2 linked regions of the Buchnera aphidicola (Macrosiphoniella sanborni) genome follow. The protein of the gene in region 1 binds, or shares a complex with, the protein of each later gene. Links are inferred from orthologs where the notes say so. Each region holds a gene or a part of one and is shown on either strand. Other genes may lie near its edges. The genes, in order: dnaB and dnaG.

The links.
Region 2: the proteins of dnaB (region 1) and dnaG are in contact, whole or in part, in a crystal structure (PDB 2R6A), measured with the Geobacillus stearothermophilus proteins. The link is inferred for Buchnera aphidicola (Macrosiphoniella sanborni) from one-to-one orthologs. Residues at the interface, in WP_033016901.1 of Geobacillus stearothermophilus: Ser13, Glu15, Ala16, Gln18, Glu91, Leu92, Asp94, Ala95, Val96, Pro97, Thr98, Ala99, Ala100, Asn101, Tyr104, Tyr105, Ile108; in WP_049624496.1 of Geobacillus stearothermophilus: Lys456, Leu457, Leu458, Pro459, Ala460, Asn463, Ala464, Leu467, Leu535, Leu536, Ile537, Ala538, Gln544, Glu545, Asp548, Tyr549, His552.

The regions. Positions count from the first base shown.
Region 1 is NZ_CP034864.1:557,571-569,256, forward strand. What follows is about bases 6,088-9,020. They hold dnaB (replicative DNA helicase), read left to right. Parts: upstream 6,088-6,830; coding sequence 6,831-8,210; downstream 8,211-9,020. Other genes in these bases: D9V74_RS02605 (single-stranded DNA-binding protein), read right to left, coding at 6,088-6,333; gshB (glutathione synthase), read left to right, coding at 8,490-9,020. Also shown: shikimate kinase AroK, read right to left, coding at 1-14; deoD (purine-nucleoside phosphorylase), read right to left, coding at 553-1,257; D9V74_RS02585 (phosphopentomutase), read right to left, coding at 1,300-2,523; D9V74_RS02590 (peptide chain release factor 3), read right to left, coding at 2,578-4,173; D9V74_RS02595 (NfuA family Fe-S biogenesis protein), read right to left, coding at 4,283-4,879; pimeloyl-ACP methyl ester esterase BioH, read left to right, coding at 4,995-5,765; more of D9V74_RS02605, read right to left, coding at 5,821-6,087; more of gshB, read left to right, coding at 9,021-9,461; Holliday junction resolvase RuvX, read left to right, coding at 9,463-9,876; radical SAM family heme chaperone HemW, read left to right, coding at 10,587-11,686. UniProt on the Escherichia coli protein: The main replicative DNA helicase, it participates in initiation and elongation during chromosome replication. Travels ahead of the DNA replisome, separating dsDNA into templates for DNA synthesis.
Region 2 is NZ_CP034864.1:58,421-70,046, forward strand. Bases 1-2,873 are described here. They hold dnaG (DNA primase), read right to left. Parts: upstream 2,368-2,873; coding sequence 634-2,367; downstream 1-633. Other genes in these bases: rpoD (RNA polymerase sigma factor RpoD), read right to left, coding at 1-460; rpsU (30S ribosomal protein S21), read right to left, coding at 2,440-2,655; tsaD (tRNA (adenosine(37)-N6)-threonylcarbamoyltransferase complex transferase subunit TsaD), read left to right, coding at 2,836-2,873. Also shown: more of tsaD, read left to right, coding at 2,874-3,855; ribB (3,4-dihydroxy-2-butanone-4-phosphate synthase), read right to left, coding at 3,824-4,471; rfaE1 (D-glycero-beta-D-manno-heptose-7-phosphate kinase), read right to left, coding at 4,776-5,723; D9V74_RS00285 (tRNA CCA-pyrophosphorylase), read left to right, coding at 5,963-7,213; D9V74_RS00290 (undecaprenyl-diphosphate phosphatase), read right to left, coding at 7,229-8,035; crr (PTS glucose transporter subunit IIA), read right to left, coding at 8,127-8,630; phosphoenolpyruvate-protein phosphotransferase PtsI, read right to left, coding at 8,684-10,399; D9V74_RS00305 (HPr family phosphocarrier protein), read right to left, coding at 10,549-10,806; cysK (cysteine synthase A), read right to left, coding at 10,955-11,626. UniProt on the Escherichia coli protein: RNA polymerase that catalyzes the synthesis of short RNA molecules used as primers for DNA polymerase during DNA replication.

The sequences.
Region 1 (11,686 bases):
TTTTTATCTGCCATATTTTTATTACTAAGATAATTCGTTAATAATACCTGTTCTCAGCATATTATGCTGGCAGGACATAAATACATATTAAAATAGAAAAAATGAGAAATAAATTGTTTTTAAATAAAAAATTTAAAAAAAATAAAAATTAACATAATCCATTTTGGAATGATATTCAATATTTTAATAATGTTGAGTTTAATAATATTATTAGAACATTTTTTTAAATACGCATTTAAATAAATCTAATTAGAAAATACATCTAATTAGAAATTAAATAAAAAATAAAATACATTCTAACAGAATCAAGAGAATTTTTTCTAATTTTATTTAAAATAAATACTATTTCTATGAAAATATTAAAAATATTTTTTAAAATTACAAAAAAAAATTAATTAATTAAAACTTGACGTAATTTATTCTTTTTGATTACAATAAATATGTAAAAATATATCGGTGAGGTGTCCGAGAGGCTTAAGGAGCACGCCTGGAAAGCGTGTATATGGAAACGTATCAAGGGTTCGAATCCCTTTCTCACCAAAAAAAATATTTTTATAAAGTAGATTCTAAAGCTATTTCAATCATATCATTAAAACTTGATTCTCTATCTATAGAAGAAAGACTTTCTCTTTTTATAATATGATCAGATACTGTGCATATTGATAATGCTTTTGCGTGTAGTTCAGCTGCAACAGAATATATTCCTGCAGTTTCCATATCTATTCCAATAATATTATATTTTTTTAAAATATTAAGCATGTGTTTATCATCATTATAAAAAGAATCTGTTGTAAAGAAATTTCCAACAGAGACAGTAATATTCATTTTTTTTGCAATATTAAACACGTGATAAAGCATTTCAAAATCTGAAATAGCAGAGAAATCATGATTATTAAATTTTATTCGATTTATTTTTGAATCAGTAGATGCACCCATACTAATGACTATATCACGTAAATTAATATCATCTCGTATAGAACCACAAGTTCCTATTCGAATAATTTTTTTTACATTAAATGTAGAAATTAATTCATGAGTATAAAGAGCAGCAGATGGAATGCCTATTCCATGACTCATGATAGATATCTTTTTATTTTTATAAAATCCAGTATAAGCAAACATTAAACGTGTATTATTAATTTGAATACATTTACTTAAATATTTTTCAGCAATATATTTTGCTCTCACTGGATCACCAGGCATTAATACTATATCTGAAAAATCATTATTTTTACTATTAATATGAGGTGTAGACACTAATTAATTCCTTTTTAAAATAAAACAATAAAAATGTAATTTTTACAACATACTTTCTCCATATTGCATAGGAGATAAGAGGAAATATTTTGCAATAGTTTGTCCTATATCAGAAAATGTTTTGCGATGACCTAAAAATTTTTTTTCAAGATTAGGTGAATAAATTAATATAGGAATATTTTCACGAGTGTGATCTGTTCCTTTCCATGTTGGATCACATCCATGATCTGCAGTTAAAATTAATAAATCATTATCTTTAACTAAATCAATTATTTGAGATAATTTATTATCAAAAAACTCTAAACCTCTAGCATATCCCGAAATGTCACGACGATGACCCCAATTTGAATCAAAATCTACTAGATTAGTAAATATTATAGTATTAGTATCAGATTTTTTTATTTCATCAATAGTTATATTACATAATTCATCAAGACCTGTAGCTTTAATATACTTACTTATTCCTACTCCAGAATAAATATCAGACACTTTTCCAATTCCAATAACTTGACCCATTTTTTCATTTATTAGTTTCTGCATTACTGTAGTAGAAAATGGTTTAATTGAAAAATCACGTCTATTACCTGTACGTTGAAAATTAGATTTATTAATTCCAATAAAAGGTCTGGCAATTACTCTTGCCACTTTATATTTTTCTTGATCTAAAAACAATCGAACTTTTTTACATAATGCATAAAGATTAGATAATCCAAAAAAAACTTCGTGACATGCTATTTGTAAAACAGAATCTGATGAAGTATAAATAATAGGTTTATTGGTTTTGATATGTTCTTCCCCTAAATTATTTATAATATCAGTACCTGATGCATGACAGTTACCAATAAAACCTGTTAATTTAGATACATTTATAATTTTTTTTAAAAAATTTTCAGGAAAACTATTATTTTTTTGGGAAAAATAAAACCAATCATCTAAAACTGGCACTCCCGCAATTTCCCAATGTCCTGAAGTAGTATCTTTTCCAGAAGAAATTTCACTAGCAAAACCATAACTTCCAATAATATGTGAATTATTATGACACCCTAAAAGATTTTTTTTTGTAGATTTTTGTAAAGCATGCATTATCCCTAATTTTACTAAATTAGGAATATATAAAGCACCTTTTCTTCCTATATTTACTTTACCTAAAAAACATTTTTCTACTATATGACCAAATGTATTTGCACCAACATCATTAAATTTATACGCATCTGGACTAGAACCAATTCCTAAAGAATCTATAACAATTAAAAAAACCCGTTTCATAATTACAATTCCAAAAATATATTAACAAATAAACACATTTGAAAATTTTTAAAATTATTCCTGTTCTCGTGTTAAATCAAAAAAAATGTCAGAATGTTGAGTCATAACAATATTTAAATTAGCTATACTTGGAGATAAATATATTAAATTATTGTTATTATCATAAGCTAAATAAGAACTATAATTTTTTTTAAAATTATTAATACTGTCATTATTTTTAGACCTAATCCAACGAGCAAGAATAATGTTAACTTTTTCATATATTGCATCAATATTATATTCTATTTTTAAACGTTCAATAACAACATCAAATTGCAACATTCCAATAGCTCCTAAAATTAAATTATTATTAATAATAGGTCGAAATACTTGAACGGTTCCTTCTTCAGATAACTGCATCAAACCTTTTTTTAATTGTTTTTGTTTTAAAGGATTTTTCAAATAAATTTGACGAAATATTTCTGGTGCAAAACTAGGTATGCCAATAAATTTAATATCTTCTCCTTCTGTAAATGTATCTCCAATTTTAATTGTTCCATGATTATGAAGTCCTATAACATCACCAGGATATGCATTTTTAATTAATATTCTCTCTCCAGCTAAAAAAGAGAAAGCATCAGAAACTATAATATATTTTTTAATTCTTACATGTTTCAATTTCATACCTTTTTTATATTTCCCTGAAACAATTCTTATAAAAGCTATTCTATCACGGTGTTTTAAATCCATATTAGCTTGAATTTTAAATACAAAACCCGTAAATTTTTTTTCTTGAGGATTAACTCGACGTTTATTACTTTGGCGATATAAAGGAGAAGGAGCCCATTGTATTATACTATTTAATAAATGGTCTACACCAAAATTACTAAGTGCGCTACCAAAAAAAATAGGGGTTATCATTGCTTCTAAAAATTTTTTATGATTAAATTTAAGATATATATTAATAATTAATTCTAATTCTTTAGAAATATATTCAGATAAGTCTACTCCAATTGATTCTTTTACAAAAGAATCAGAAAAATTAGTAATATCTTGAATAACATAAGATTTTTTTTTTATAATTTTATGTTTATAAAAATGGATTGTTTTATCATATATATGATATACACCTTGAAAATTTTTTCCACAACTAATCGGCCAAGTAATAGGAATACAATGCATTTTAAAATCTTTTTCAATTTCATCAAGAAGAGATATTGGATCACAACTATCACGATCTAATTTATTAATAAAAGTAATAATAGGAGTACTATGAATACGTGTCACTTCTATTAATTTTCTTGTTCGTTCTTCTATACCTTTAGCTGCATCAATTATTACCACACAGCAATCGACTGCAGTAAGGATACGATATGTATCCTCTGAAAAATCTTGATGACCCGGAGTATCTAATAAATTTATTAAAATATTTTTATATGTAAATTGCATAACAGATGTAGTAACTGAAATACCACGTTCTTTTTCAATATTCATCCAATCTGATTTAGCATATTTTCCATTTTTTCTCCCTTTAATTGTTCCAGAAATATGAATTGCTTTACCAAATAATAACATTTTTTCAGTAATAGTAGTTTTTCCAGCATCAGGATGCGAAATAATTGCAAATGTTCTTCTTTTAATTAATTCCTGTTCATGCTTGTTTTCAAACATATATATACTCATTTAAAACATTTAATAAAAATATTTTGATATACTATTTTTTTTATAAATTTTTAAAAAAATTATCATCAATTGATGTAGTAAGATATATTATATAATATTAATAAAATGAATGTGTTCCATGTAAATGTTCTGTTTCATCACGTACTTTTTTTATTACAGAAAAAGTTGATAATAATTTTTTTTCTACTGTTTGTTTTAAAGTTAATCCAATCATTGAACATCCATTACAACCTCCGCTAAATCTAATTGTCACTGTACCAGTTTTATCGATTTTAGTTACATGTACTTGTCCTCCATGCATGGATAATTGAGGATTAATTTCTTCATTTAAGAAATTTTGTATTTTTTCTTCTAATGAAGATTCTTTTGAATAAAAAGAATTTTTCTCTAAAGAACAATTCTTTTTAACATAAGGAGCTTTTAATGTTAATTGTGAGCTAATGTGATCAGTAATTAAATCAATTTCTGCATTTTTTAAATAAGAAATAATTTCTTGATTAACATAAATAAAAAAATTTTTATATTTTAATTTTATATCTAATTTTTCAATTTCATTTTCATGGCAAAATGCAAGACCACATTCTGCAATTTGTGTACCTGGATGAATTACAAAAACTCGTATTTGAGTTCCAATAGGTTCATGAGATAACAGTGATGTAAGATGTTTTTGTGCATTTTTAGAAACAATAATCATAAGCATTACTTAAATTAAGTATTTTATAATAATTTTACTAATTTATTGACACAAAAACAAGAAGATTTATATTTAATATAAAACGAATATTTTTAAGATAGTTAAGAGAAAATAAATGAAAAATTTTTCTTGGGAAATCATGGGAATCGGAAAAATTAATGTTATCATATTAAACGGATGGGGAATTAATTCAAAAATTTGGTTATTTATTATTCAAGAACTAAGATACTATTTTAAATTTCATTTAATCGATTTACCTGGATCAGGACAAAATAAAAATCTTATTCCAATAAAAATAGATAAAATCGTTGAAATATTACGTCAAAAAATGCCTAAAGATGCGATATGGATAGGATGGTCACTCGGAGGTATCATTGTCAATTATTTTGGATTGCATTATCCTGAATATATTTTAGCTATCATTAATGTTGCTTCATCTCCATGTTTTATCGAAAAAAAGAACTGGCCAGGAATTAAAAAAAAAATAATTAATAATTTTTATTTTAATTTAAAAACAAAATATCATTATACAATAAGAAATTTTTTAGATTTAGAAAAAATAAATTCTGAAGAAAACTGTAAAGATATAATAATACTAAAAAATATTTTATCTTTACAATCATCACCAAATATAAAATTATTAAAAAATAGTCTAGAAATAATCTTATTATTTGACTTACGTGTAGATTTAACATTTCTTCAAACACCTTTATTAAGAATATATGGAGAACTAGATAACTTAGTACCTAAAAAAATAATATCCATATTAGATAAAAAATGGCCTAAAACAAAGTCTATTATTATAAAAAAATCTGCTCATGCTCCATTTATCACAAAAAAAAAAGAATTTTGTTATATTTTATCACATTTCAATCATTTTCTTTAAAAAAAATATAGCCCCAAAATCGGGGCTATCTACAATAAAAATTTTTAATATTTTATCAAAAAGGAATTTCATCATCAAAATCTATTTCTGATGTATGAATAACATCTTTATTTGAATGATGTGATTCTAATGTTTTTTTAAAATCTCCTGGATCTGATTTTTTCATATTTGATTCAATGCTATTATTTTCATGAGTTGATGATGTTTGCAAATGAGTATTACGGCTCCCTAGCATTTGCATTGTTCCACCTATATTAACAATAATTTCTGTAGTATAACGTTCAATTCCATTTTGATCTTGCCATTTTCTAGTTTGTAATGATCCTTCAATGTATACTTGAGAACCTTTTCTAAGGTATTCACCCGCAATTTCTGCTAATTTTCCAAATAACACTATTCGATGCCATTCTGTTTTTTCTTTGTTTTCTCCAGTATTTTTATCTTTCCAATTTTCTGAAGTGGCTAATGTTATATTAACTACTGCGTTACCATTAGGCATATAACGAACTTCAGGATCTTGACCTAAATGCCCAATTAAAATAACTTTGTTTATACCTCTACTGGCCATAACATGAACTCCATTTTTTTAAGAAATATGATTAAAAAATATATTTGTATATATTCATTTAAATTATACATCTTAAATATTTTATTTAATATGATCAAATCTATAAAAAATGCTATATTATTTTTTAGATATTTTGCAATTTAATAAATATAAAAACCTTATAAGTTTTGATTATTAATCTATGAATAATATTAAATATTTCACATAATTAATTTATAATTTAGATTTATTTTATAACAGATTATTTTATGCTTAATAAATTATCGATGTAATTTATTAATAAATTCTTCATGAAAAAAATATCAAATAAAATAGTTAACGTGACACATATATTAAGTATATTTTTATGTTTATTTTCATGATAAAAGAAATACAAAAAATGAAAAATATTTTTAAAAGGACTAAAATTAGATTAGTCTATACAGAGTGTGTTATTGCAATATTACGATATAATTTCATATAGATTCACTAAATAATAATGGTATATGCAATAAAATATGGCTAAAAATAAATTATATTTAAATCAAATTAATCGATTAAAAATTCCACCACATTCTTTAGAAGCAGAACAATCAGTATTAGGTGGTTTAATGTTAGATAATGAACAATGGGATAATGTTTCAGAGCATGTAGTAGCTGATGATTTTTTTAGTAAACCTCATCGATTAATATTTCAAGAAATGCAAAAACTTCTTGATTTAGGCTATCCGATAGATTTAATTACTCTTTCTGAATCTTTAGAACAAAAGGGTAAATTAGAAAGTGTGGGTAGATTTTCTTATCTAGCTGAATTATCAAAGAATACACCAAGTACAGCTAATATTACTGCGTATGCTGATATTGTTCGAGAACGTGCAATAGTCAGAGAAATGATATTAGTAGCTAATAAAATTGCTAATGCTGGATACGATACACAAGGAAGAAAAAGCGAAGAATTATTAGATTATGCTGAATCAAGCGTTTTTAAAATTGCAGAAAAACGTTTTAAAAAAGATTCAGGACCAAAAAATATCGAACAAATTCTTGATGAAACTGTTACAAGTATTGAAAAATTATTTTTATCACCAAATGATGGTGTAACAGGGATTAATACTGGATATCAAGATTTAAATAAAAAAATATCAGGTTTACAACGTTCTGAACTTATTATCATTGCTGCTAGACCTTCTATGGGAAAAACAACATTTGCTATGAATTTATGTGAAAACGCTGCTATGCTTTATGATAAACCTGTATTAATATTTAGTTTAGAAATGCCTGGAGAACAAATTATGATGCGTATATTAGCTTCTTTATCACGAGTAAATCAAGCCCGAATCAGAACTGGACAATTAAACGATGAAGATTGGGCTCGAATATCTGGAACTATTAATATATTACTTAAAAAAAAGAATATTTATATTGATGATTCTTCAGCATTAACTCCTAGTGAAGTACGTTCACGCGCGCGGCGTATTTATCGTGAAAACGATGGATTAACTTTAATTATGGTAGATTATTTACAACTTATGAGAGTACCCTCTCTTTCTGAAAATCGTACATTAGAAATTGCAGAAATATCTAGAACTTTAAAAGCATTAGCAAAAGAACTACAAGTTCCAGTAATAGCATTATCACAATTAAATCGTTCTTTAGAACAAAGAGCAGATAAAAGACCAGTAAATTCAGATTTACGTGAATCAGGATCTTTAGAACAAGATGCAGATTTAATTATGTTTATATATCGTGATGAAATTTATAATGAAAACAGTGATTTTAAAGGAATAGCTGAAATTATAATAGGAAAACAAAGAAATGGTCCTATTGGTACCATTCGTTTAACTTTCAATGGACATTGGTCTAGATTTGATAACTATGCAGGTCCTAAATATGATTAAATATTAAGTTGTTTGTTTAAAAATTTGTTACTAATTTATTTTGAAAATATAATATCAATTATTGAATTACAAAAATATTTTTTTAATTATTTAATTTTTTAATTATTTAATAAATTAATTTTTTTTATAATAAATGATTCAATAAAAAAATACGATTTATAAAAATATTTTTAGAAAATAAAATAATTAAAATAATATATTTTTCATTTTTATCCAGACATTATTATTAATATAACTCTTTTTTTTAATTTTTTAATTCATTATAAGATAATCTAATCTATGTATAAGAAAAAACATTTAAGTATTGGAATCATTATGGATTCTATTAAATCAATTAATATAAAAAAAGATTCAAGTTTCGCTATGATGTTGGAAGCTCAAAAGAGAAATTATATTATACATTATATGCAAATGAATGATCTTTATTTATTAGAAGGCACACCATATGCAAGAACTCGTATAATAAAATTAAAAAATAATATAGAAAAATGGTATGAATTTATTGCAGAAAAAAACATTTCTTTAAGTGAACTAGATGTTATCTTAATGCGAAAAGACCCACCATTTAATATAGAATTTATTTATTCAACATATATTTTAGAACGTGCCGAAAAAATGGGTACACTTGTTATTAATAAACCTCAAAGTTTAAGAGATTGCAATGAAAAAATGTTTATATCATGGTTTCCTGAATTAACTACTAATACTTTAGTAACAAGAAATATTCATAAAATACGTCAATTTTGGGAAAAAAATCAAGATATTATTATTAAGCCATTAGATAGTATGGGAGGAACTAATATTTTTCGTATTAAAAAAAATGATCCTAATTTTTCAGTGATTGCAGAAACAATGACTTCTTACCAAACAAAATATTGTATGATTCAAAAATATTTACCAGAAATTAAATTTGGTGATAAAAGAATTTTAATAATTAACGGAAAAGCCATACCTTGGTGTTTAGCAAGACTTGCTAAAATTGGAGAAACTAGAGCTAATTTAGCAGCTGGTGGAACAGGAAAAGTACAAGCTCTCAGTAAAACTGATTGGAAAATAGCACATTATTTATCTCCAATTTTAAAAGAAAAAGGTTTAATTTTTGTTGGTATAGATATAATAGGTGATAAACTTATCGAAATTAATGTTACAAGTCCAACCTGTATTCGTGAAATTGAATCTAAAAAAAATATTTCTATTACAAGCATATTATTTGATTATATAGAAAAAAAAATATTATATCAGAGATCATAAAATGATAATACTTGCATTTGATTTTGGAATTAAAAAAATTGGAGTAGCTGTAGGAGAAAATATTACTAAAAGAGGGAGACCGTTAAAATTTTTACATGCTCAAAATGGACATCCTGATTGGAATTTAGTAAAATATTTAATACATTTTTGGAAACCTAAATTTATTATTGTAGGTTTGCCATTAAATATCAATGGCACTAAACAAACTATAACAAAAAAATCTGAAGCATTTGCTCATATATTATATACTAAATTTAAGATTATTGTTAAAATGCATGATGAACGCTTGACAACTGTTGAAGCTAAATCAATTTTATTTAACAAAAGTGGTTTTAAATCATTAAAAAAAAGAGAAAGAATTCATTCTTATGCTGCTGTCATTATATTAGAAAGTTGGTTTAATGAATATGATTAATTAATAAATATTTTATAAACATTATTATACAAAAAAATAATATCAATAAAGTTTACTATAATTTCAAATAAAAATATATAAAAACACTCATCTCTTTCCAAGAAATCTGAACATCATAAAAATAAGTAAAAAAATTAACATGCTAATTGAACATCAATACCAGAAAAAATTAATCATTTTAAAGAAAACCATTTACAATTACGTATTTTAAAAATAGAAAATTAAAGAAATATAAAAACATGAAATGATATTTTATTAATAAAATATCATCTATTAAAAATAAAAACATTTTTTAAAACTGTTTTTGGTACTAAAAATTAATATCACATAATAGAATAAGAAAAAATTACTATTTTATTAAAAAAATTTAGACTTTTAGACATCTTATAACGCCTTAATAAAAATCAAAACTATTCAAGAAGTAGAAATAAAAGCTATCTAAAACTAGAGAAAATAGTTTCTTTATTGTCCACAATGAAAATTAAGAAAAATAATAGCTATTCCTAAAATAAAAGATAGAAATAAAGAGTATGTAATCATCAATAAAAACACAACGTTTTCCTGCTATAAATTCTTTATTATTAGACACTAATTTACCATATTTAAGAATCATTATTTACTATTAGTGATATAATGAAAATCAGATACCATATTTTTTAAAATATGAATATTATTTTTCAAATTAATACTTAAAAGATAAAAATATTATTATGTTTGAATTTCCTCCTCTAAGTTTATATATTCATATTCCCTGGTGCTCAAAAAAATGTGGATACTGTGATTTCTATTCGTATGTCAGTCAGACTAGTATTCCTGAAGAAAAATATATTGAACACATTTTTAAAGATTTTGAAAAAGATTTGCTAATGATAAATAATAGAATAATTAATACGATTTTTATTGGTGGTGGAACACCTAGTTTATTAAAAAAAGACTCTATTCAAAAATTAATATTAGGTATAAAAAAAAGACACACCATTTTAAATAATGCAGAAATTAGTATAGAAGCAAATCCTAAAACATTAGAATATAAAAATTTTATTCATTATAAAAATGTTGGTATTAATCGTTTGTCATTAGGCATTCAAACATTCAATTCTTCTTTATTAAAGAATATAGAACGCACATACAAAAAAAAAGAAGCTCTAGATGCAATCATAGAAGCAAAAAAATATTATTCTAATTTAAACTTAGATTTAATGTATGGTTTACCTGATCAATTATTAGAAGATACATTAGAAGATTTAAAATTAGCTATTGAATATAATCCTTCTCATATCTCATGGTATCAATTTACTATAGAACCAAACACTGTATTTTATAGAAAAAATATACATTTACCACATGAAGAATTAGTATTCCAGATGTTATTAGAAGGGGAAAAATTATTAAAAAAATCAGGATATAAAAAATATGAAATATCTTCATATGCTAAGATCAATTATCAATGCAAACATAATCTTAATTATTGGAACTTTGGAGATTATATAGGAATAGGTTGTAGTGCTCATGGAAAAATTACTCAAAAAAATGGAACAATTATTAGAACTATTAAAAACAAAAATATGCATCATTTTTTAAATGGAAATTATCTTCATTCAAAACATATAATTTCTAGAGAAGAAAAAATAATTGAATATTTTATGAATATGTTCAGGTTATATCAACCTGTTTTTAAAAAGCATTTTAGAAAGATGACTTATATTAATGAAAATACTATAGTAGAAAAAATTAAAATAGCACAAAAAGAAGGTTTAATAATAAATTATCCAAATCATTGGTATGTTACAAAAAAAGGAAAATTTTTTTT
Region 2 (11,626 bases), 510 kb from region 1 along the record:
GAACACGATCATATTGATCTAAAAGATATGTAATTGCTTCTGGATATTCTGATACTGAGCATTGAACTTGATTAATACCTTCTTCAATACGTTTAGCGATATCAATTTCACCTTCTCTTGTGAGCAACTCAACAGTTCCCATCTCTCTCATATACATTCGTACTGGATCTGTAGTACGTCCTAATTCTGATTCGACACTAGATAATACTTGTGTTGCGGCTTCAACTGCATCTTCATCCGTATCTGTATTAATTTCATTTAAGATTAGATCATCAGCGTCAGGTGCTTCTTCAACTACTGGGATGCCCATGTCATTAATCATTTGAATAATATCATTGATTTGTTCAGAATCAATAATGTCTTCTGGTAAATGATCGTTAACTTCAGAATAGGTTAAATATCCTTGCTCTTTGCCGTGTGTGACAAGTAGTTTAAGTTGCGACTGTGGGTTTTGATCCATAATACGGTATCCAGATTGTATTAATTTGATGAATGTTAATTGACTATCATGTCAATAATGAATACTAAAATTATCTTAAAATTTTAAAGAGATCAATAAATACTTAATATCTAAATATCTATCTATATAATTAAAAAGTTTAGTTGATGTTATATTTTTATAAAATTTAAATATTATTTTTTAGATAATGCCTGATTAATAGACCAAATTTCTTTTTTTTCATTAATTGTTAATCCTTTTATTCTTTCTTGAGTAATAAGATATTCTTGTCTTTTTTCTAAAACTTTATCATATATATTCATTAATAAATCTAAAAACATATTTTGAATTTCTTCCTGAATAATCATATGGTCCCATGTAGATAAGATTTTTAAAATATTAATAATTTTTTTATTTCTATATAATTCTAATAATTGACCTGTATTTATATTAGGATGTTCAAGACATGTTTTTAATATTTCAAGAAAAATAGGAAGCCCTTTTAATTTTAAATTTTGAAATTTTATTATTGAAGGTACTATTTTAGATAAATTTGGATTTTGTACAAGTAAACCTATTAGTATACGCATTGGAGTTCGTTTAATTTGAAAATATGATCGATTTTGTTTTTGCATCTCTTTTTCATATAAAAATTTTTTAAATTGATTATCATCTAAAATTCCTATCATTCTTGCTAATATTTGACGTAAATAAATACGAATTGTATCACTAGAAATAGTATTAATTAAAGGTAAAGCATAAGTGCTTAAATAAAATTTATCATCATTAGATGATAAATTAATGTTTTTTAATATATTTTTAAAAAAAAATTGTGACATAGTTATTGCATGATTAATTCGGATTTGAAATTTTTCGCTACCTTCTTTTCTAATAATACTATCAGGATCTTCATTATTTGGTAATAAAATAAATTTTAATGTTTTTTTTTCTGATATATACGGTAAAGCTTTTTTTAAAGTTTGCCAGGCTGCATTTTTTCCGGCTTGGTCACCGTCATAACAGTATATAATTATATCTGTATTTTGAAAGAGCAGTTGAATATGTTCACTAGTTGTTGCAGTACCTAATGAAGACACGACATAATTGATATTATATTGTGTTAACGTAATAACATCAATAAATCCTTCGACAACTAATAAGTATCTAGGTTTAGAAAATTTTTTTTTAACTTGATATAATCCATAAATTTCTTTTCTTTTATGAAAAATATATGTTTCAGGTGAATTGAGGTATTTTGGTGGAATATTATTTAATGTACGACCGCCAAAACCTATAATTCTACCATGATGATCTTGAATAGGAAATATTATACGTCCTTGTAATCTATCATATTTATATCCTTTTTTATTAATAGCGATTATATTATGTATCAGTAATTCTTCTTCAAATTTTTTGGTAATATTAAGTTTTTTATGAAAATCGTTCCAATATACACTAGAAACTCCAATTAAAAAATCATCAATCATTTTTTGATTAATACCTCTATCAGACAAATATTTTTTTGCTGAATTAGTAAAGAGAATATTTTTTTGATATAATTTACACATTTTATTCATTAATAAATATAATTTTTGTTTTTGAAAATATAAATTATTTTGAGTTGTATGTTCAAATGGAATTTTGACACCATGTATAAAAGAAAGTTCTTCAATGCTTTCTAGAAAACTTAACTGTTCATATTGCATTAAAAAATCAATAGCATTTCCATGTGCATGACATCCAAAACAGTAGTAAAATTGTTTTTCATTACTAACAGTAAATGATGGATTTCGATCGTCATGAAAAGGGCAATTTGTTTTATAATTTTGTCCATATTTTTTTAATATTACGCGTCTATTAATTAATTCTACAATATTTGTTCGAAATAGAAGGTCAGTAATGAAATGTTTTGGTATTTTTCCAGACATAATATATTTTATGATTAAATTAATTTCCGTTCTTAAAAAAGAACGGTGTTAGTTATGAGTTTTTGAAATTATTTAGTACATACGAATTCGTCTTGCATTTTCTCGTGTAAGTTTTTTAGCGAGTCTTTTAACGGCAGAAGCTTTTGCACGTTTACGTTCAGTTGTTGGTTTTTCATAAAATTCTCTACGACGAATTTCAGCTAAAATTCCAGCTTTTTCACAAGATCTTTTAAATCGACGAAGTGCTACATCAAATGGTTCATTGTCACGAACTTTTATTATTGGCATGTAAGATTGACCTCAATTATAAAAAAAACAAAATATATTTAAGATAATAGATCCTATATTAATTGATATTATATTGCAAAATATCATTTTTTATAAAATTAATTTATTTAGAAAATATTAATTAAATATTATTATGTAATATATTCTTATTTTCACATTTTTAAATTTAGGTATGACTTAATGAAAATATTAGGTATTGAAACATCTTGCGATGACACTGGAATAGCAATTTATGATAGTAATAAAGGATTGTTAATTAATGAAATATTGAATCAAAAAAAAATGAATAATATTTATGGCGGTATCGTACCAGAATTAGCATCTCGTGAACATATGAAATCAATAATTTTGTTATTAAAAAAAGTTTTTAAAAAATATAATATTTCTAAAGAAATTAATTTAATTGCATATACTGCAGGTCCAGGTTTAGTTGGGTCTTTGTTAGTTGGAGCAACATTTGCATGTTCATTAGGTTTATCTTTAAATATTCCAGTTCTTCCTGTACATCATATGGAAGCTCACCTTTTATCGCCTATGTTAAATTGTAAATCAATTCAATTTCCATTTATTGGATTATTGGTTTCAGGAAAACATACAGAAATTATTGCGGCGTATAAATTAGGTAAATATGAAATATTGGGAAATTGTTTAGATGATGCAGTTGGTGAAGCTTTTGATAAAACTGCAAAATTATTAGGATTAAAATATCCAGGTGGTCCAGAATTATCGAATTTAGCACGTCAAGGAATTAAAAATAAATTGTGTTTTCCCAGACCTATGATATATCATTCAAGTTTAAATTTTAGTTTTTCTGGTTTAAAGACTTTTTCTGCTGAAGTTATTAAAAAATGTAATAAAAGTATACAAGAAAAAGCAAATATTGCAAGAGCATTTGAAGATGCAGTAATTGAAACATTGTTAATTAAGACTAAAAAAGCATTAAAAAAGAAAAAATGGAATCGTTTAATTATAGCTGGTGGTGTTAGTTCCAATTTACGTTTACGTTATGAAGCTAAAAAGATGATAAAAAAACATTTTAATGGAACAGTTTTTTTTTCTGATTTACAGTATTGTACAGATAATGCTGCTATGATTGCATATCTCGGATTTATGCGTGCAAAAGAAGCAAATATTTCTCCATTAGAAATATTAGTAAAACCAAAATGGTCTATGAATGATTTATATTTTTCATGTAAATAATTAAATCTTTTATAGTTAATATTTGCATATTTTTATTTTCAGCAAATGAAATTATATCAGACGTACGTGCCATAGTCCCATCTTTATTAGTGAGTTCGCAAATAACTCCAAACGGTTTAAAGCCTGCTAAAGAAACAATTTCTATAGCAGCTTCTGTATGACCTGCTCTTGATAAAATACCCCCATTGTCAGCTCTCAATGGAAAGACATGTCCTGGTCTATTTAAATCGCTAGGTTTAGCATGATCAGAAATCGCAGTTTTTATAGTTGTTAATCTATCTTTAGCTGATACTCCAGTAGTAATTCCCTTAGAAGCTTCTATTGTGACAGTAAAACCTGTACGATACGTACTAGTATTTTTTTTTACCATCATAGGTAAATTCAATTGTTTGCGTGTTGATTCAGTGATGCATAGACATACTATACCGCTACCATATCGAATAGTTAATGCCATTTGTTCTACTGTCATATTTTCACACGCAAAAACAAGATCTCCTTCATTTTCACGTTTTTCATCATCTAATATAATAATTCCTTCACCAGATTGCAAAGCAAATATTGCTTTTTGAATTCGTTCTATAGGTGTTCCAAATTTAGACGGTAGTATTCGACTCATTATAATAATCTTAATAAGATAAGGTTGAACTAGTAGGAAATGAAACTTTATTTAATAAACTTTTATTAATTTAATATTTTATTATTTTAATAATTGAAACTAATTTATTGTATATTGAATTCAATTTAAGAGCAATCTAGAAATTTTAAGTTAAAAGAAGATTTTTAGTATTTTTTTCTGGTATTAAAATGATTTTTATTTAAAAAATATTACTGAATATTTAGTATTTACTATAAATATTGATTATTTAATAAGTTTTTTTAATATAAAATTTTTTAAAAAAATGATAAAATCATTCTTTATTTTATGAACAATTTAATGCTGTATTTAATTCATGAATTGTTAGTGTTTCAGTACCAATTTTTTTTATGACTATACCAGCTCCAATATTAGCATAAAAACATGATTCTTCTAAAGAATATCCTTTAGCTAAAGAAGCGGCGATAATAGCAATCACTGTATCTCCAGCACCAGTAACATCGTAAGCTTTATGAGAGCTTGCAGGAAAATGTATTGGTTTTTTTTGGTATTGAAATAATGTCATTCCATCTTTAGATCGAGTAATGAGTAATGCTGATAATTTAAGTTTATATAATAATTTCATTCCTCTATCTAAAATTTCATCTTCTTGATAACATTTTCCAACTATTTTTTCAAATTCAGAAAGATTTGGGGTCAATAAACTAGCTCCAGAATATTTTTCAAAGTTTATACCTTTAGGATCTATAAGTATCGGAATAGACATTTTTTTAGTAAAATGAATTATATTTGGTATATTCATTAAAGTTCCTTTTGCATAATCCGATAATACTAAAATTTTATGTTGTGATAATGAATTAATAATTTTTTGATATAATAAATTTTCATTATTAAAAAGATATTTTTCTTGCAAATCTATACGAATTAATTGTTTGTTATCTGATAAAATTCTAATTTTTGTAATAGTTTTATGATTTTTAATAGCAATTAAATCCTGATTAATTCTAATATGATTTAGTAATTTTTTTACTTTCATTCCTTCATTATCCATCCCAATATATCCAATAATTTTACAATCACCTCCAATTTTTGCAATATTTTTAGCTACATTAGCAGCTCCTCCTGGTTGTTCTTGAATCTCTTGAATTGGTACAATAGGAATGAATTTTTCAAATAGCTTATAATGATTTTTACTATACCAGTAAGAGTCTAGTATAATATCTCCAACAACTAGAACGAGCGCATTATTCAAATTAATTAATTTTTTTTTCATAGTTTAATCTCTACAATATGAATATTATCTTAAATAATAACATTTAATATGTTTTCATAAAATAAAAGTTTATCAACATTTATATAGATAAGATAATTTTTTATATATTTATATTTATTGTATTTTTTTATATATTATTTATTTATTATATTAGTATAAAGTTGAATTATTTAAAATAAAAAAATAATTCAGGTAATTAGATAGTATTAATTATAGAACAACTAGTATGAGAAATTAATATGAAAATATATCTAGTAGGAGGAGCAATTCGTGATGCATTACTTAATTTACCTGTTAAAGATAAAGATTGGGTTGTAGTGGGTGGTACAAAAAAAATATTATTAGAAAAAAAATTTCAACAAGTTGGTAAAGATTTTCCAGTATTTTTGCATCCAGAAACACATGAAGAATATGCTTTAGCAAGAAAAGAACGAAAATCTGGTAGAGGATATACTGGTTTTGATACTGAATATCATTCTAATGTTACTTTAGAAGAAGATTTAGTAAGACGTGATTTAACAATGAATGCAATTGCACAAGATGAATATGGTAATTATATTGATCCTTTTCACGGGCAAAAAGATATAAAATGTCGTTTAATACGACATGTTTCTGAATCTTTTATAGAAGATCCATTGCGAGTGTTACGTACAGCGAGATTTGCTGCAACATTAGTTCATTTAGGATTTACAATCGCAGAAGAAACTATGATTTTAATGAAAACTATAGTGAAAAAAAAAGAATTATCATATCTGACTACTAATAGAATATGGAATGAAACAGAGAAAGCTTTTAAAACACATAATCCGCATGTATATTTTCAAGTATTATATCAATGTAGTGCATTACATTTTTTTTTCCCGAAGATGTTTTTTTTATACGAAAAAAATTTTTTTTTCGATTATAGACTTTTAAAAAAATTTTATGATCATAATATAATATTCATGAAATTAGCTAAAATATCGATACAATATAAGGATATTGACATTCGTTTTTCTTATTTATGTCAATGTATTTTAGTTAATAATATTTATAAAAATTTTTCTAAAATATTTTTTGATATATCTTCTTCTTCTATTATAAATAATTTATGTAAAAATTTTCAGATTCCTTCATATATTAGAGAGATAGCGGTTTTAAATGTAGGATTTTATTACTTTTTAAATACTATTTATTATCAATCATCTGAAAATATTATAAAATTATTATTAAAAGTTGACGCTTGGAGAAAACCAGAACGTATTGAAAAAATAGCTATTTTAATTAATTTTGATTTTTTAAATAAATTAGAAATACAATATTTTGATATTCTACCTGGAAATTTTTTAAAAAAATGTTTTTCTATTGTTAGTAATATTTCTGTTCAATCTATTTTAAAAAAGGGTTTTCAAGGCTATCAAATTAAAAAAGAATTAATGCGTTTAAGAATTGAAAAATTAGAATTATGGCGTCATAAAAATATAAACTTTATTTTATTTAAAAAAAAATAATTTTTAATTAAATAATTAATTATTTAATGAAAAAAAATAAATTAATCCAGATATTGTAAAACGATATATTCCAAAAAATATTAATGATGTGTTATTTAATATTTTTAATAAAATACGAACAAATATTAAAGAAACTAAAAAAGATATGGTGAATCCTATAAAAAATATTGGAATATCTAATATTTTAATATTTGTTAAATGTTTTGATAAATCAAAAAAAGATACTCCAATTAATAATGGAACAGATATTATAAAAGAAAATTCTATTGCAACTGATTTTTTTATACCTAATAGAATAGCAGTTGCTATAGTGACGCCAGATCTTGAAAAACCAGGATATAAAGAAAGAATTTGAAATATTCCAATGATAGTAGATTGTAAAATACTGATATTATAAATATTATATATTTTATACTTTTTAGGTTTAAAGATTTCAGAAAAAAATAGTAATAATCCACCAGATATCAAACCAATAATAACGTTTTGAATATTAAATAATTTTTTAATTTTTTTATAAAACATCAATCCCAAAAATATTGTTGGCGCAATAGCACAAAGAATATGAATATTATTTATTTTTTTTTTAAGAATATTAGATTTTATTATTTTTAAAATTTTTTTTCGGAAGAAGTATAAAATAGATAAACTAGAACCTAGTTGAGTAAGTATTTCTAATATTTTTATATTGTTATTTTCTATGTTTAAATTTAAATAATAAGAGGCAATAATCATATGTCCTGTAGATGAGATAGGAAGAAATTCTGTTATTCCTTCTATGATGCCAATAATAATAGAAGTAATAATTTGATATAAATCAATCATATTTACTCCTTTAAATAACATAAATTATCATTAATTATAATAATAATTGAAAACGGTACTAAATAACAGCACCGTTTTTTTATATTAAAAATTAATTATATAAAGTTATAATAACTGTTTCCCCAGCAATAATGGCGCCAGATGATTTTTCAATTTTTTTAAAATTATCTATATTAGATATTACTACAGGAGTCAAAACAGATTTCGCATTATTTTTTAAAAAATCTAAATCAAATAAAATAATTTTATCTCCTATTTGAACTTTTTGTTTATCTTTAGCTATTGTGGTAAATCCTTGTCCTTTTAATTTTACTGTATCAATTCCGAAATGAACGAATAATTCAACATCGTCCTCTGAAATAATTGAAAATGCATGTTTGCTTTCAAATATTTTTCCAATAGTTCCATTCACTGGTGCGAGTATTTGATTTCCTATTGGTTTAATAGCAATCCCATCCCCGACAATTTTTTTAGAAAAAACAGGATCTGGAATATCTTCTATGTTTAGAATATCACCAGATATAGGTGCAATAATTTTTATTTTTTTAGAAAAATTGGTTTTTTTACTATTAAACAAGTTAGAAAAGAAACTCATTTTTTTCTCCTAATTACTTTTTTATATTATTTTTTTTCATAATTTTCTACCTTTTAATAATTAACAAATGTTTCTATTAAATGAATTATTTCTTTGATTGTTGGTAATGTTAATGCTACTTTTGCTAATTTTTGAGCATCTGAAAAATATGTTTGTCGAATGATTTTTTTAATTTTAGGAATATTTATAGAGCTCATACTAAATTCATCTAATCCCATACCTAATAAAAGAATTGCAGCACGTTCATCTCCTGCAAATTCTCCACACATGCCAGTCCATTTACCATGTTCATGTGAAATGTTTATTACTTTTTGAATTAATTTTAAAACAGCTGGATGCATGGGATTATAAAGATGTGAAATTAATTTATTTCCTCTATCAACAGCTAAAGTATATTGTGTTAAATCATTAGTACCAATACTGAAAAAATCTACTTCTTTAATTAAATATTTTGCAATGATAGCTGAAGATGGAGTTTCAATCATAATTCCAATTTTAATATTTTTATCAAATAATATATTTTTTTTATTTAATATATCTTTTAGTATATTTATCTCTGATTTTAATAATCTGATTTCTTCTACAGATATTATCATAGGAAATAGAATACATATTTTACCAAAAGCAGAAGCTCTAAGAATGGCTTTTAATTGTGCATGTAATATTTCTTTACGATCTATTGAAATACGTATAGCTCGCCATCCTAAAAAAGGATTTTCTTCTTTTGGCAAGTTCATATAAGGAAGATCTTTATCGCCTCCAATATCCATTGTTCTAATGATAACAGCTTTATTTTGCATTGATTCTGCAATTTCTTTATATGCTTGAAATTGTTCATTTTCAGTAGGTAAAGAATTTCTACCCATAAATAAAAATTCAGTACGATAGAGACCAATACATTCTGCACCATTATTTTTTGCAGAATTAATTTCTTGTAGATTCCCAATATTAGAACCTATTTTAATACTATGACCATCTAGAGTAGTCGCAGGTAAATTTTTTAAAATAATTAATTTATTTTTATTGAAGAAATATTTTCTTTGTATTATTTTTTTTTGATTAATTAATTCATCTGATGGATTAATAAAAATTTGATTATTAATAGAATCTAAAATAATATTATCATTATTGTTTACTATTTTTGTAATATTACCTGTTCCTACAATAGCAGGAATTTCTAAGGATCGTGCCATAATAGACGTATGTGATGTTTTACCTCCCAAGTCAGTAATAAATCCTAAAATATATTTTAGATTAATTTGAGCTGTTTCAGATGGAGTTAAATCTTTTGCAATTAAAATTACTTTTTTATTTATATTATTTAAATCTATAATATTGAGATTAAGTATATTTTTTAATAAACGATTTCCAATATCTCTTACATCAATTGCTCTATTTTTTAAATATTCATCTTCTAGATTTTCTAATGTTTTAGCTTGTCCTTCAATAATGATCTCAGTAGCTGCAGCGGCAGATATGTTTTTTTTTTGTATAAGAGATATTATTTCTTGTTCTAATTCTTCATCTTCGAGGAGCATGATATGACCTTCAAAGATACTTTCTTTATTTTCTCCTAAATTTTTTTTTGTCTTAATTTTAATTTCTGTTAATTGTTTTATTGATTTTTTTCTACCTTCAAAAAATTTTTCTATTTCGTTTTTAATATCTTTAATATTAATTAAATTCCGGTTAATAACAATTTTTTCTTCTTTTAGTAAAAGAGCTTGTCCAAAGGCTATACCCGGTGATGCTAAAATGCCTGAAATCATAACATGACCTTTAATAATAAATTGTGTCTATTTAGAGATAAAAATGACGTGTCAGGCGAATATATATTTGTATAAATTCATTAGAATTAATGTTTTTATTACATCTAATTGTTTTAGAAAATTTATAAAAATTTTTCTTTAATTAGAAACTATTCTAGTTCTGTCATTATTGCGGATAAATGTTTAATAGCTTTTTCTTCATCTTCACCTTCAGCTGAAAGTGTAATCAGACTTCCTTGAATTAAACCTAATGTTTGAATTTTAAATAAACTTTTTGCGTTGACTGATTTACCATTATAAATAATAGAGATATCAGAAATAAATTTTTTTGCTTCTTTTACAAATTGTGCAGCTGGACGAGTATGTAGCCCATGTGGTGCAGTTATTGTGATTTGGTTTGTAACCATTTTTTTTCCTTTAAAAATATTTTTTTAAATAATATTTCTATATATGGTTTTAATAATTTTTCTATTTTAAAAATATAAAAATATTATTTCTATAATTAAAATAAGATTTTTTATTTTTTTATTGAAAATAATATGATAGTACATTTATTTATTTTGTAATTAAATTGGAAAATAGTTCTGTACTCAAATAACGTTCTCCTGAAGAAGGCAAAATAACAACTATTTTCTTGTTTGAAAATATTTTTTTTTGTTGTATTTTGAGAGCAGCACATAAAGCAGCACCAGAAGAAATTCCTGCTAATATTCCTTCTTGTTTCATTAGCTTTCTAGCCATTTTAATTGATTCTTCACTAGAAACAGTAATTACTTTATCAATTAAGGTTAAATCTAAATTTTTAGGAATAAAGCCAGCACCAATACCTTGAATTTTATGTGGTCCAGGTGTTATATCTTTTCCTGTTAAAAATTGTGTAATAACAGGAGATTCAGAAGGTTCAACAGCGACACTAATAAAATTTTTCTTACCTTGAGTGATTTTTATATATTTTGTTATTCCTGTAATAGTTCCTCCTGTTCCTACAGCAGAAATTAAAATATCTATATTTCCTTGGGTATCATTCCAAATTTCTGGACCAGTAGTTTCTTCATGAATTTTAGGATTAGCAGGATTTTCAAATTGTTTTAATAAAAGATATTTTTCTTTATTGTCTAATACAATATTATTAGCTTTAGAAACAGCTCCTTGCATACCATATTGTCCATCGGTTAGTATTAATTTAGCACCTAAAACTTGCAGTAATTTTCTTCTTTCAATAGACAT